2 regions of the Massilia sp. LXY-6 genome follow, and region 1 is predicted to be linked to the other one. Evidence: riboswitches for the same ligand, from Rfam matches in the RefSeq annotation. Region 1 holds a riboswitch; the other holds the start of a gene.

Region 1 (4,731 bases):
CGCAGGATAACTGATCTGGTAGGTGTGCGGCGGGAAGCCGCCGTAGTCGTAGATCATGGCGGGCGCCGTGCCGCTCGAGACCATGAACTGATCGGTCTCCCAGTGGCTGGTCACCACCAGCACGGCTTTCGGGCGGCTGCCCGCCTGGCGCCGCATGTCGACTAGCGAGGCTTCGAGCTTGTCGTAGGCGCCGCCGTACTGGTCCTTCATCCAGGGCCACGGGCCGCCGCCGTGCGAGACGAAATAGGTGGGCAGGCGTGTGGACATGGCGGCTCCTCGGCGGATATTGAAACGGCCATGGTAGCCGATCCTCGCCCGCCGCGTGCAAAGCAGCTTATTGCGGCCGCGCCCTCACCAGCGCCATCATCGCGAACAGCCGCGCGCTGCGCATCCAGCCCAGCACCAGCACCGTCAACTGGGTCAGCAGGAAGGCGGCGGCGGTGCCGCCCGCGCCCAGCGCCGGCACCTGCACGCGCGCCAGCACCAGCAGGCCGGCCAGCAGCAGGCCGATACCGGTGACCGCCACGTACACGCCCAGCAGCGAGAACGGACGGCGCAGCATCAGCCGCACGCCGCCCCACCAGGCCACGATGGCCGAGCGGCGCCGGCGTTCGTTGGCCAGCAGGGCGCGGCCGGCGTCGATGGTGGCGTGGACCAGCACGAACACGGCCAGCGAGACGATCATCGCGATGTGCAAAGCGCGGTCGGCATCGCTTTCCAGGATCGCGCGCTCGGCCGTCTTGCCGGCGATCTTGAAGGCGAGGCCGGCGGCGATGCCGACCACTACCAGCGGCACCACGCTCCACACCATCATCCGGAACATGCGCGCGTATTCCTGGGCGCCGCCGGCCAGCAGGTCGATGAAGCCGGGACGGCGGCTAGCCCGCGCCGCGTAGATCGTCATCCCGGCCAGCAGCGGCGACAGCAGCAGGGTCAGCGCCAGCGCGACCATGCCGCCGCTGCCGATGGCGGGAGCGAAGCGCTCGCGCGCACTGCTTAGCAGGTCGGCGATGGCGAGCATGTCGAGCTTGTCCGCCAGCTGGGCCGCGTAGACCGAGTGGTCGAGGTTCGCGCCCAGCATCTGCCACACCGGCAGGCTGGCGGCCAGGGTCGGCAGCAGGAGCAGCACGGCCCACCACAGCAGCAGGCGCCACTGCAGCGCGGCGCGCATGGCCCCTAGAAGCGGGCGCAAGCCGCTGCGGCGGCGCACGCGGGTGTTCTGCGGTGCCAGGGAAGGGGAGTCGAGGGTCTGGTCGATGCTCATCATACGGTCGCGATCAGGGTGAGGAGGTATTCGATGAAGGCGGCGACGTCCATGCCCCAGCGGCGCGAGGCGCGGGCGTCGGGCTTGAGTGTCCGGCTGTCGTCCAGCTTGCTGACGTCGAGGTAGTGCAGGCGCTGCGGGTCGAGTTCGGCCGAGACGGCGCGCGCCGGCCTGGTCCAGCTGAACTTGCGCCAGGACTCGGTGCCGTCCCAGCGCACGGTTTCCGCACTGCCGTCGGCGAATTTCACGAGCACGGTCTGCGGCACCGCGGCGCCGTAGCGGCGCACCAGCACCTCGGTGCGGAAGGGGTAGGGACCCAGGCCTTCCTTCGCCTTCGGATGCGCCTTCTTCCATGCCTCGCGCTCCTTCTCGATGCGCTTGTCGAGGTCGGCCTGCTTGTCCTCGACCCAGCTGCTGCCCACCTGGCGCGTTCCCGGCAACGGCAGCTGTTCGCGGCTGCTGAAATCGGCGATGCGGTCGTCGACCTTGGTCACCGCATAGACCTGCTGGGCGAACACGGAGTCGACCGCGGCGCGCTGGCCGGTGACGTCGGCCAGGGTCTCGCGCAGGTCGGCGGTGCTCGGATGGCGGAACTTCCAGCGCCGGTAGTATTCCTTGAAGGCGCGTTCGATCGGCTCCTTGCCGACCCGCGCTTCGAGGTCGCGCATCAGGGTCGCGGTGCGGCTGTAGACCGGGCCGATGCCTTGCAGGCGGTCATAGGCGTTCTGGCCGGGCGCATCGGCGGGATCGCCGCGCGGAGTGCCCATGCGCTCGGCGGCGAAGGCCTGGAAGCCGGGGGAAAAGCCGAGCTTGCGGGTGAGCGGGGTGCCGGCGAAGACCTGCTGCCCGCGGTCGCGGACCATGCGCAGGTCCCAGTACTCGTTCAGGCCTTCGTCGAGTACCGGTTCCTCGAACTCGTTGGTGGCCAGCAGGCCGTAGAAGTAGCCATGCCCGAATTCGTGGATGGTCACGAAGTCGAGCAGGTACTGGTTGGCGGTGCCCGGCTCGACCTGCGCATAGCCTTCGGCGGTGAAGAAGGTCGGGTATTCCATGCCGCCCGCTTCTTCCGCGTTGTAGGGCGGGATCACGACCGTGAGCGTCTTGTAGGGGTAGGGGCCGAGCGTGTTCGAGAAGTAGCTCAGCGAATCCTTGGCCGCCTTCATGGCCGGCGCCGCGCTCGCCGCATACTCCGGGGGATACAGCACGGTGACGGTGACCTGCGGGCTGCTCCGGCCGGTCCAGGTCTCGACCATCGGCTTGGCGGAGCGCTTGTCGGCGGTCCAGGCGAAGTCGTGGACGTCGCCCTGCACGTAGCGGTGGGTCAGCATGCCCTTGTTCTCGACCGGCGCTCCCTGCGGCTCGCCGGTGGCGCCGACCGTGTACTCCTTCGGCACCGTCAGGCGCACGTCGAAGCTGCCGAAGTCGGCGTAGAACTCGGAGTTCAGGTGCATTTCGTGGGCGTTCCAGCGCGGCGCCGTGGCCCCGCGTTCGCCCGGCAGTTCCAGTACCCCGATCTTGGGAAACCACTGGCCGACCAGGTGGAAGCTACCGAAGTAACCGGTGCGCGCGATCACCCGCGGCAGCTGGGTGTGGAAGTCGATGTCGAAGGTGGTCGAGGCGCCTGGCGCGACCGCGGCCGGCAGGTCGAAGCGCACCACGGTGTGGTCCGTGGCCGGGCCGTTGTCGGGGTGGACGAAAGTCCAGGGCACGCTGGCCTCGCCCTGGGTCACGCTGCGTAGAAGCATGTGGCCCCATTCGCCATCCTTGATGTCGACGCCGGAGCGGAACCCGGACCCGCGCTCGCGCTTCTCGGTAAAGAAGGTGCTGCCCGTGCCTTCGAAGGCATTCATGTAGAGGTGCAGGTAGACGCTCTTCACCGGCACGCTGCTCCTGTTGCGCCAGGTGAGTTTTTCGCGGCCCGTCACCGTGTGCTTGACGGGGTCGAGGGTGGCGTCGATGTCGTAGTGGACGACCCGGTCCGACAGCGTCGATTCGCTCCCGGTGCGGGCGCCGCCCCAGGCGTTCGGGCTGCTGGGCACGTTCACCGCCGCGGCATGCGGCGCCGCCAGGGCAATGCCGTCGAGGGAAGGCGCGGGCGCGCTGGACGCGGCCGCTGCGCCGCCCGGTTCGGCGAGCAGCTCGGCGGTGACCGCCACCCCCGCCGCCAGCAGGGCGGCGAGCGCGCACCTACGCAGTACTGTGGAACCCAATCTCATGCAGGACCCCCAAAAATTTGGAATTGAATTTTGTTAAGTTGTATTTGTGTTCACACTATATGCGAAAATACTGTCAGAAAACCCATACAAGCCTACAAATTGGCAAGGGATGTTGCTTAATAGGTTTATAATTTGCCGGTTCTGGTGCCCGCACGCGGCTTCAATCGCGTGCAGTTAAACGGGAAACACGGAGCGCAGGTGCCCCCGGCACCGCGCCAACGTGTGCTGCCCCCGCAACGGTAAACAAGCGTCGCCTTCACGGCGACTGGCCGCCTCTAAAACCACTGTGTGCTGTCACTGCGCATAGGAAGGTGGGGCGGTCTGTCTTGCGAGCCCGGATACCGGCCAGGACAGGTGGAAGCGGGCGCATCGCCGCGCTTCCGTGACGAGCCGGTGTGCGGGGACGCGCGCCGGCCTAACGCTCGAACACTGCTCGAACACGATTAATCGATGAATTCCTTGAAGCCGCTTGCGCTGGCCTGCGCCACCTCTATTGCCACCGCGTTTTCCATTCCGGTTGCCGCCCATGCCGACGAGGCCGCCCCGGCCACCGTCGTGATCACGGGTTCGCGCTTTCCCAGCGCCGAATCCCTGGAGCCGATCGGCGCCACCGTCATCACCCGCGACGAGATCCGCCAGGCCGGCGTGAACGACGTCAACCAGGCGATCCGCAAGATCGGCGGCGTGTTCGGGCGCCAGAGCCTGGACTCCTCGCCCGACTTCGCGCTCGACTTGCGCGGCTTCGGCACCAACAGCGCCCAGAACATGGTGATCATGGTCGACGGCGTCCGCCTGAACGAGAACGAGCTGAGCAATTCCGTGTTGTCGACCATTCCGATCGACACGGTCGAGCGCATCGAGATCGTGCGCGGCGGCAGCAGCGTGCTGTACGGCGAGGGCGCGACCGGCGGCGTGATCCAGATCGTGACGCGCAAGGATGCCCGTCATGCACAGCCGGGCACACACGGCTCGGTGTTCGCCGAAGCCGGCCAGTTCAGGGAGCGCGACCTGCGCGCGCAGCTGGCGCACGTGGCCGGCCCGATCAGCGCCGACGTTGCCGTGGCGCGCCAGGACAACGCCAACTACCGCGCCAACAACGCCTTCACGCAAAATAGCGTCTCGGCCGGCCTGCAGCTCGCGTACACGGGCGGCCGCGCCGGCGTGCGCGTGGAGAGCGCGCGCCAGGATGCGCGCCTGCCGGGCTCGCTGACCCTGGCCCAGTTCGAGGCCGATCCGCGCCAGACCCGGACC
Region 2 (4,731 bases), on a different contig from region 1:
GACCACGGTGCGCGCCAGGGTGTCGCACAGGACCAGGAAGCTGCCGCCCAGCAGTACCGCCGAGGGAATCAGCACCCGGTGGTCCGGGCCGAAGGCGAAGCGGCAGGCGTGCGGCACGATCAGGCCGACGAATCCGATCGAGCCGGCATTCGTCACCGCGCTGGCGGTCAGCACGCCGGACACGAAGAACAGCCCTTTTCGAAGCCGGCCGACTTCGATGCCGAGCGTGCGCGCGGTATCCGCATGCAGGGCCAGCACGTTCATCGCGCGCGCATTGCGCAGGGCGAAGGCGAGCGCGCCGCCCAGCACGATCCAGGGCAGCACGCGCAGCGGCGTGCCGGCCAGGTCGCCGATCATCCAGAACACCATGTTGCGCAGGCTGCCTTCGGGCGCGATCGACAGCATCAGCGTCACCAGGGCCATGCAGGCCGACATCAGGATCACCCCGGTCAGCAGCAGCGTCGAGGTGCCGCCTTCGGCCGCCACGCCGCCGCGGATGTCGCGCCGCGCCAGCAAATACAGCAGCATCGAGACCGCGACCGCGCCGAGCAGCGCGGCGCCGTCGACCACCATCGCCGCGGACATCATCAGCAGCGCGAACAGGGCACCCACCGAGGCGCCGGCCGAGATCCCCAGCACATACGGGTCGGCCAGCGGGTTGCGCAGCAAGGCCTGCATCATGACGCCCGCCAGCGCCAGCGCGCCGCCGGTGACGAAGGCGGTCAGGGCCCGTCCGGCACGCAGCGCAAGCAGCGAGGCGGCCAGCGAATCCTGCCGGCCGCGCATCAACTCCATGACCGCCCGCGGCAGCTCCGGCAGCGCGACCGTGACCGACCCGGTGACGCCGGCGAACAGCATGCAGGCAAGGGCGGCGAGCAGGAGCGTGCCGACGATCATGGTGGCGCGCCGGCGCGCGCTTGGGTGGACTGGATGCATGCTGAATGAAGAGTGAATTAACGGGTCCCATAGCGCAGCGCGGCGAACCAGCTGCGTCCGGCCGTGCCGTAGTTGCGCGCCAGGTCGTGGCGTTTGTCGAGCGTATTGTCGAGGCGTAGCAGCAGCGACCAGTCGGGCATGAATCGCCATGTAGTGTACAGGTTCAGCAAGCCGTAGCCACCGAGGCGGTTGGCATTCGCCGCATCGTCGAAGCGGCTGCTTGACGCCTGCAGTTCGGCGCCCAGGCCGAGGCGGTCGACGGTGTAGTCGGCGGCGAGGCTGGCATGGCGGCGCGAACGGCGGGCCAGCTGCTTGCCGGTGGACTCGTCGCGCGGATCCTGCAGGTCGACGCTGGCGCGCAGGTCGAGGTCGCGGACATGGGTGTCGGCCGACATCGTCAAGCCCTCGAGCAGGGCATGGTTGACGTTGTAGGCGCAGCTGCCGGTGCGGCTCGGGCAGGGATTGACGGTCACGATCATGTCGGTCAGGCGGTTGCGGTAGTAATTCGCCTGCAGCTCGGCGCCGGCGATCCGGTAGCGGATGCCCACCTCGGCATTGCGCCCCTGTTCCGGCTTGTTCGTGACCAGGCCGTAGCCCGGGTAGTACAGCTCGTTGTAGGTCGGGGCGCGGAAGCTGGTACCGACGCTGGCGGTGGCGCGCAGATCCCTGCTGAATTCGTAGCCATAGCCGGCCGCGCCGGTGGTTTTGGCGCCGTAGATGGAATGGTCGTTGCGCAGGCTGAGGTCGAGCAGGTGGCTGCCGCGCCGCAGATCGTACGCCGCGGCCACCGAGTTGGTGACGCGCGAACGGTTCAAGGCAGCGCTGGAACTGGACAGCACCTGTTCCTTGCGGTGGCCGAACAGGACCTGCAGGGTGTCGCTGCCGAGGTCGATGGTGTTCTGCCAGGTGAGTTCGTCCTGGCGCGTGTCGATCTGGCTGGTGCCGCTGGCCGCCGTGCTGGTGAAGCTGCCCAGTTTGTCGTTCGAGCGGGCGGCCTGCAGGCTGCTGCGCCAGTTGGGGAGGATGCGGCCGTTCAGGAACACGGCATAGCTGTCGATGTCCTGCTCGTTATGCGTGTCGTAGCTGGAGGCGCCGCTGTCGTACTGTGCGCGCAGGCGGCTCTTCAGGAATTGTGCGCCCACGTCAATGCCCGGCGCGAGCTGCACGGTCAGGCGTCCGTTCACACTGTTACGGGTGTAGCCGTCGTCGTCCGGGTTGTAGCCGAACGCGCCAGGGCGGGTGGCCGAGAAACCGCTTGCCTCTTCATGCGCGCCGCTCAATGCATAGCTGACGCTGTGATCGCCGCCGGTGGCGCCGTGCACGCCGGCGTCGTATGCGCTGGTACCGTAGCTGCCGGCGCCAGCGCCGGCGCTGAAGGCCGGTTTGCCCGCACTCTTCTTCGTGAAGATCTGCACCACGCCGCCGATCGCGTCGGCACCGTACAGTGAGCTGAGCGGACCGTAGACGATCTCGATATGGTCGATGGTCGAGAGCGGGATCGCATTCCAGCTGGCCGCGCCGGTGGTCGAGGAGCCGATACGCACGCCGTCGATCAGGACCACGATCTGGTTGCTGTTGGCGCCGCGCAGGTAGACGCTGGTGCTGGCGCCCGGACCGCCATTGCGGGCGATCTCGATGCCGCGCTGGCGGCGCAGCAGGTCGGCGACCGAGCCGGCGCCGGCGCGCGCGATCTCTTCGCTGCCGATGACGGTTGTATCGGGGATCACTTCGTCGGCGCGCTGGGGCGTGCGGGCAGCGGTGACGACCACGGACTCGATGGCGGGATCGGCCAGGGCGGAAATCGAAGGCGAAGCAAGGGTAAAGGCGAGCAGCGGCGCGGCCGCATGCCGTGAAACGGGAAAGCGCATGACGATGTTTTTCTCTCGTAGACAACCGGCCGACGTCCCCGTAGGCCAGATTGAACGGAAGCGCCGGCAAGCCGTCGCTCCCACCTTTTGGCCGGTATCCGGGCTGGCAAGTGTGGCCGTCTGACCTTCCCATGCTTGCGCACAGTGGTATGAAAAGACGGTTGCCGCATCGGCGATGACGCGATGCGGTACTTGCTTACCGTTGCGGGGGCAGCACACGTTGGCTCGTTCGAAGAGCTTCGTGTTTCCCGTTTAACTGCGCCTGAGAACACAGGCGCGAGCACCAAAACGTGGATATTATACTTCCAGCACGACCATTTCGCCGTAGCCGATGCGATGCGGCGTACTGGCGGCATTCAACGCGGCTTCTTCGAGGGGCAGGCCGCCGCGCATGGCGCCGAGGAGGCGGATGGTGCCGGCATGGCAGATGAGCAGCGCTTCCGCATGGCCGGCCTGGCGCAGCTCATTGCTCAAGTCAGCGCGCAGGTCATCAATGAAGGCGGCGACGCGGCGCGCCACGTCGAGCACGCATTCGCCGCCGCCGGGGCGGTAGCGGAGCAGGTCGGCGGCCCAGGCGTCGACTTCATGGCGCGGAATCGCATCCCAAGCTTGCATTTCCCAGCGGCCGAAATCCATCTCGGCCAGGCGCGCATCGAGTGTCGGCGGGGCCGGGGTCAGGCGCCGGGCGAGGCGGGAGCAACGTTGAAGCGGGCTGGCATAGACCGGAAGATCGCCCGGCAGACCGGCCGCGTGCAGGCGTGCATGCGCGCGCGCGAGTTCGGGTTCAGTGACCGGCACGTCGGTGGCGCCGTAGCACAGGCCCTGGCCGATCTCGGGCTGCGGATGGCGGACCAGGTAGAGCTTCACTGCTCAGGACCAGGCGCCATGGCCCAGCGTGGCCAGTACGCACACGTAGACGAGCACCTCGGCCACCTGCTGCACCGCGCCCAGGCAGTCGCCCGTATAGCCGCCGAGGCGCTGTTCCAGCTTGCGGCCGAGCCAGACCGCGGCCAGCAGGGCGGCCAGCAGCGCAGCCAGCACGGCATCGGGCGCAATCCAGCCGACGGCGAGCAGGATCGGTACCGGCAACAGCGCCGTCACGGCCGCAATCGCGAATTCGGTTCCCGTCATCTGCTGGGCGAGCGGCTTGGCCTTGCCTTCGCCGCGTACGTAGTCCAGTTTCCAGATGAGCGAGGCCGCGGCCAGGCGCGACAACGGATGGGCCAGGAACAGCGCACCGACGGCCAGGCGCGGGGGCAGCATCGCCAGTGCCGACAGCTTGGCCGCCAGCATGCAGGCGATGCCGATCGCACCATAGGCGCCGACACGCGAGTCTTTCATGATCTCGAGCGCGCGCTCAGGCGTCACGCCCCCGCCCAGGCCATCGCAGGCGTCGGCGAAGCCGTCTTCATGGAAGGCGCCGGTCAGGTAGATCGAGGCGGCGGTCGACAGCACGGCGGCCACCGGCGCCGGCAGTACGAGCGCGGCCGCGAAGTAGACGGCAGCGGCGATCGCCCCGACCACGCAGCCGACCAGCGGGAAGTAGCGCGAGGCATGCTGCAGCCAGCTGGCCTCGAAGCCCACCCAGGTCGGAATCGGCAGGCGCGTGAAGAACTGCAGTGCGATGAAGAAGAGGCGGACTTGCTGCATCTTGTTCTTATTCGCCGACGGACTTTTCGCTGACGCTAGCGGAAGAGAAGGTCGCCATCTCGTTCAGGAAGTTGACGGCCGCATGCAGCAGCGGCAGCGCGAGTGCAGCGCCGGTGCCCTCGCCGAGGCGCATGCCCAGCTGCAGCAGAGGTCTCGCATCGAGTTGCTCGAGCATGCGGCGGTGGCCGGCTTCGTCCGAGCAGTGGGCAAACACGCAGTAGTCGAGGATCGCGGGCGCCAGGCGGCAGGCGACCAGCAGGGCGGAGGTGACGATAAA

The links. Region 1 has a riboswitch for cobalamin ahead of ACI48D_RS19525 (TonB-dependent receptor). Riboswitches for the same ligand answer to the same signal wherever they lie in the genome.
Region 2: it holds a riboswitch for cobalamin, as region 1 does, so the genes downstream of both, ACI48D_RS25805 (TonB-dependent receptor plug domain-containing protein) here and ACI48D_RS19525 (TonB-dependent receptor) in region 1, are expected to answer to the same signal.

Annotation. Positions count from the first base shown of each region.
Region 1 is NZ_JBKFGF010000046.1:41,031-45,761, reverse strand. Features, by position in the region: gene ACI48D_RS19540 (DODA-type extradiol aromatic ring-opening family dioxygenase) at 1-267, opposite strand, end outside; gene ACI48D_RS19535 (hypothetical protein) at 335-1,267, opposite strand; gene ACI48D_RS19530 (M1 family metallopeptidase) at 1,264-3,480, opposite strand; cobalamin riboswitch at 3,606-3,844, shown strand; gene ACI48D_RS19525 (TonB-dependent receptor) at 3,931-4,731, shown strand, end outside.
Region 2 is NZ_JBKFGF010000090.1:1,250-5,980, reverse strand. Features, by position in the region: gene ACI48D_RS25810 (FecCD family ABC transporter permease) at 1-936, opposite strand, end outside; gene ACI48D_RS25805 (TonB-dependent receptor plug domain-containing protein) at 954-2,804, opposite strand; cobalamin riboswitch at 2,877-3,107, opposite strand; gene ACI48D_RS25800 (histidine phosphatase family protein) at 3,102-3,671, opposite strand; gene ACI48D_RS25795 (adenosylcobinamide-GDP ribazoletransferase) at 3,675-4,454, opposite strand; gene cobT (nicotinate-nucleotide--dimethylbenzimidazole phosphoribosyltransferase) at 4,462-4,731, opposite strand, start outside.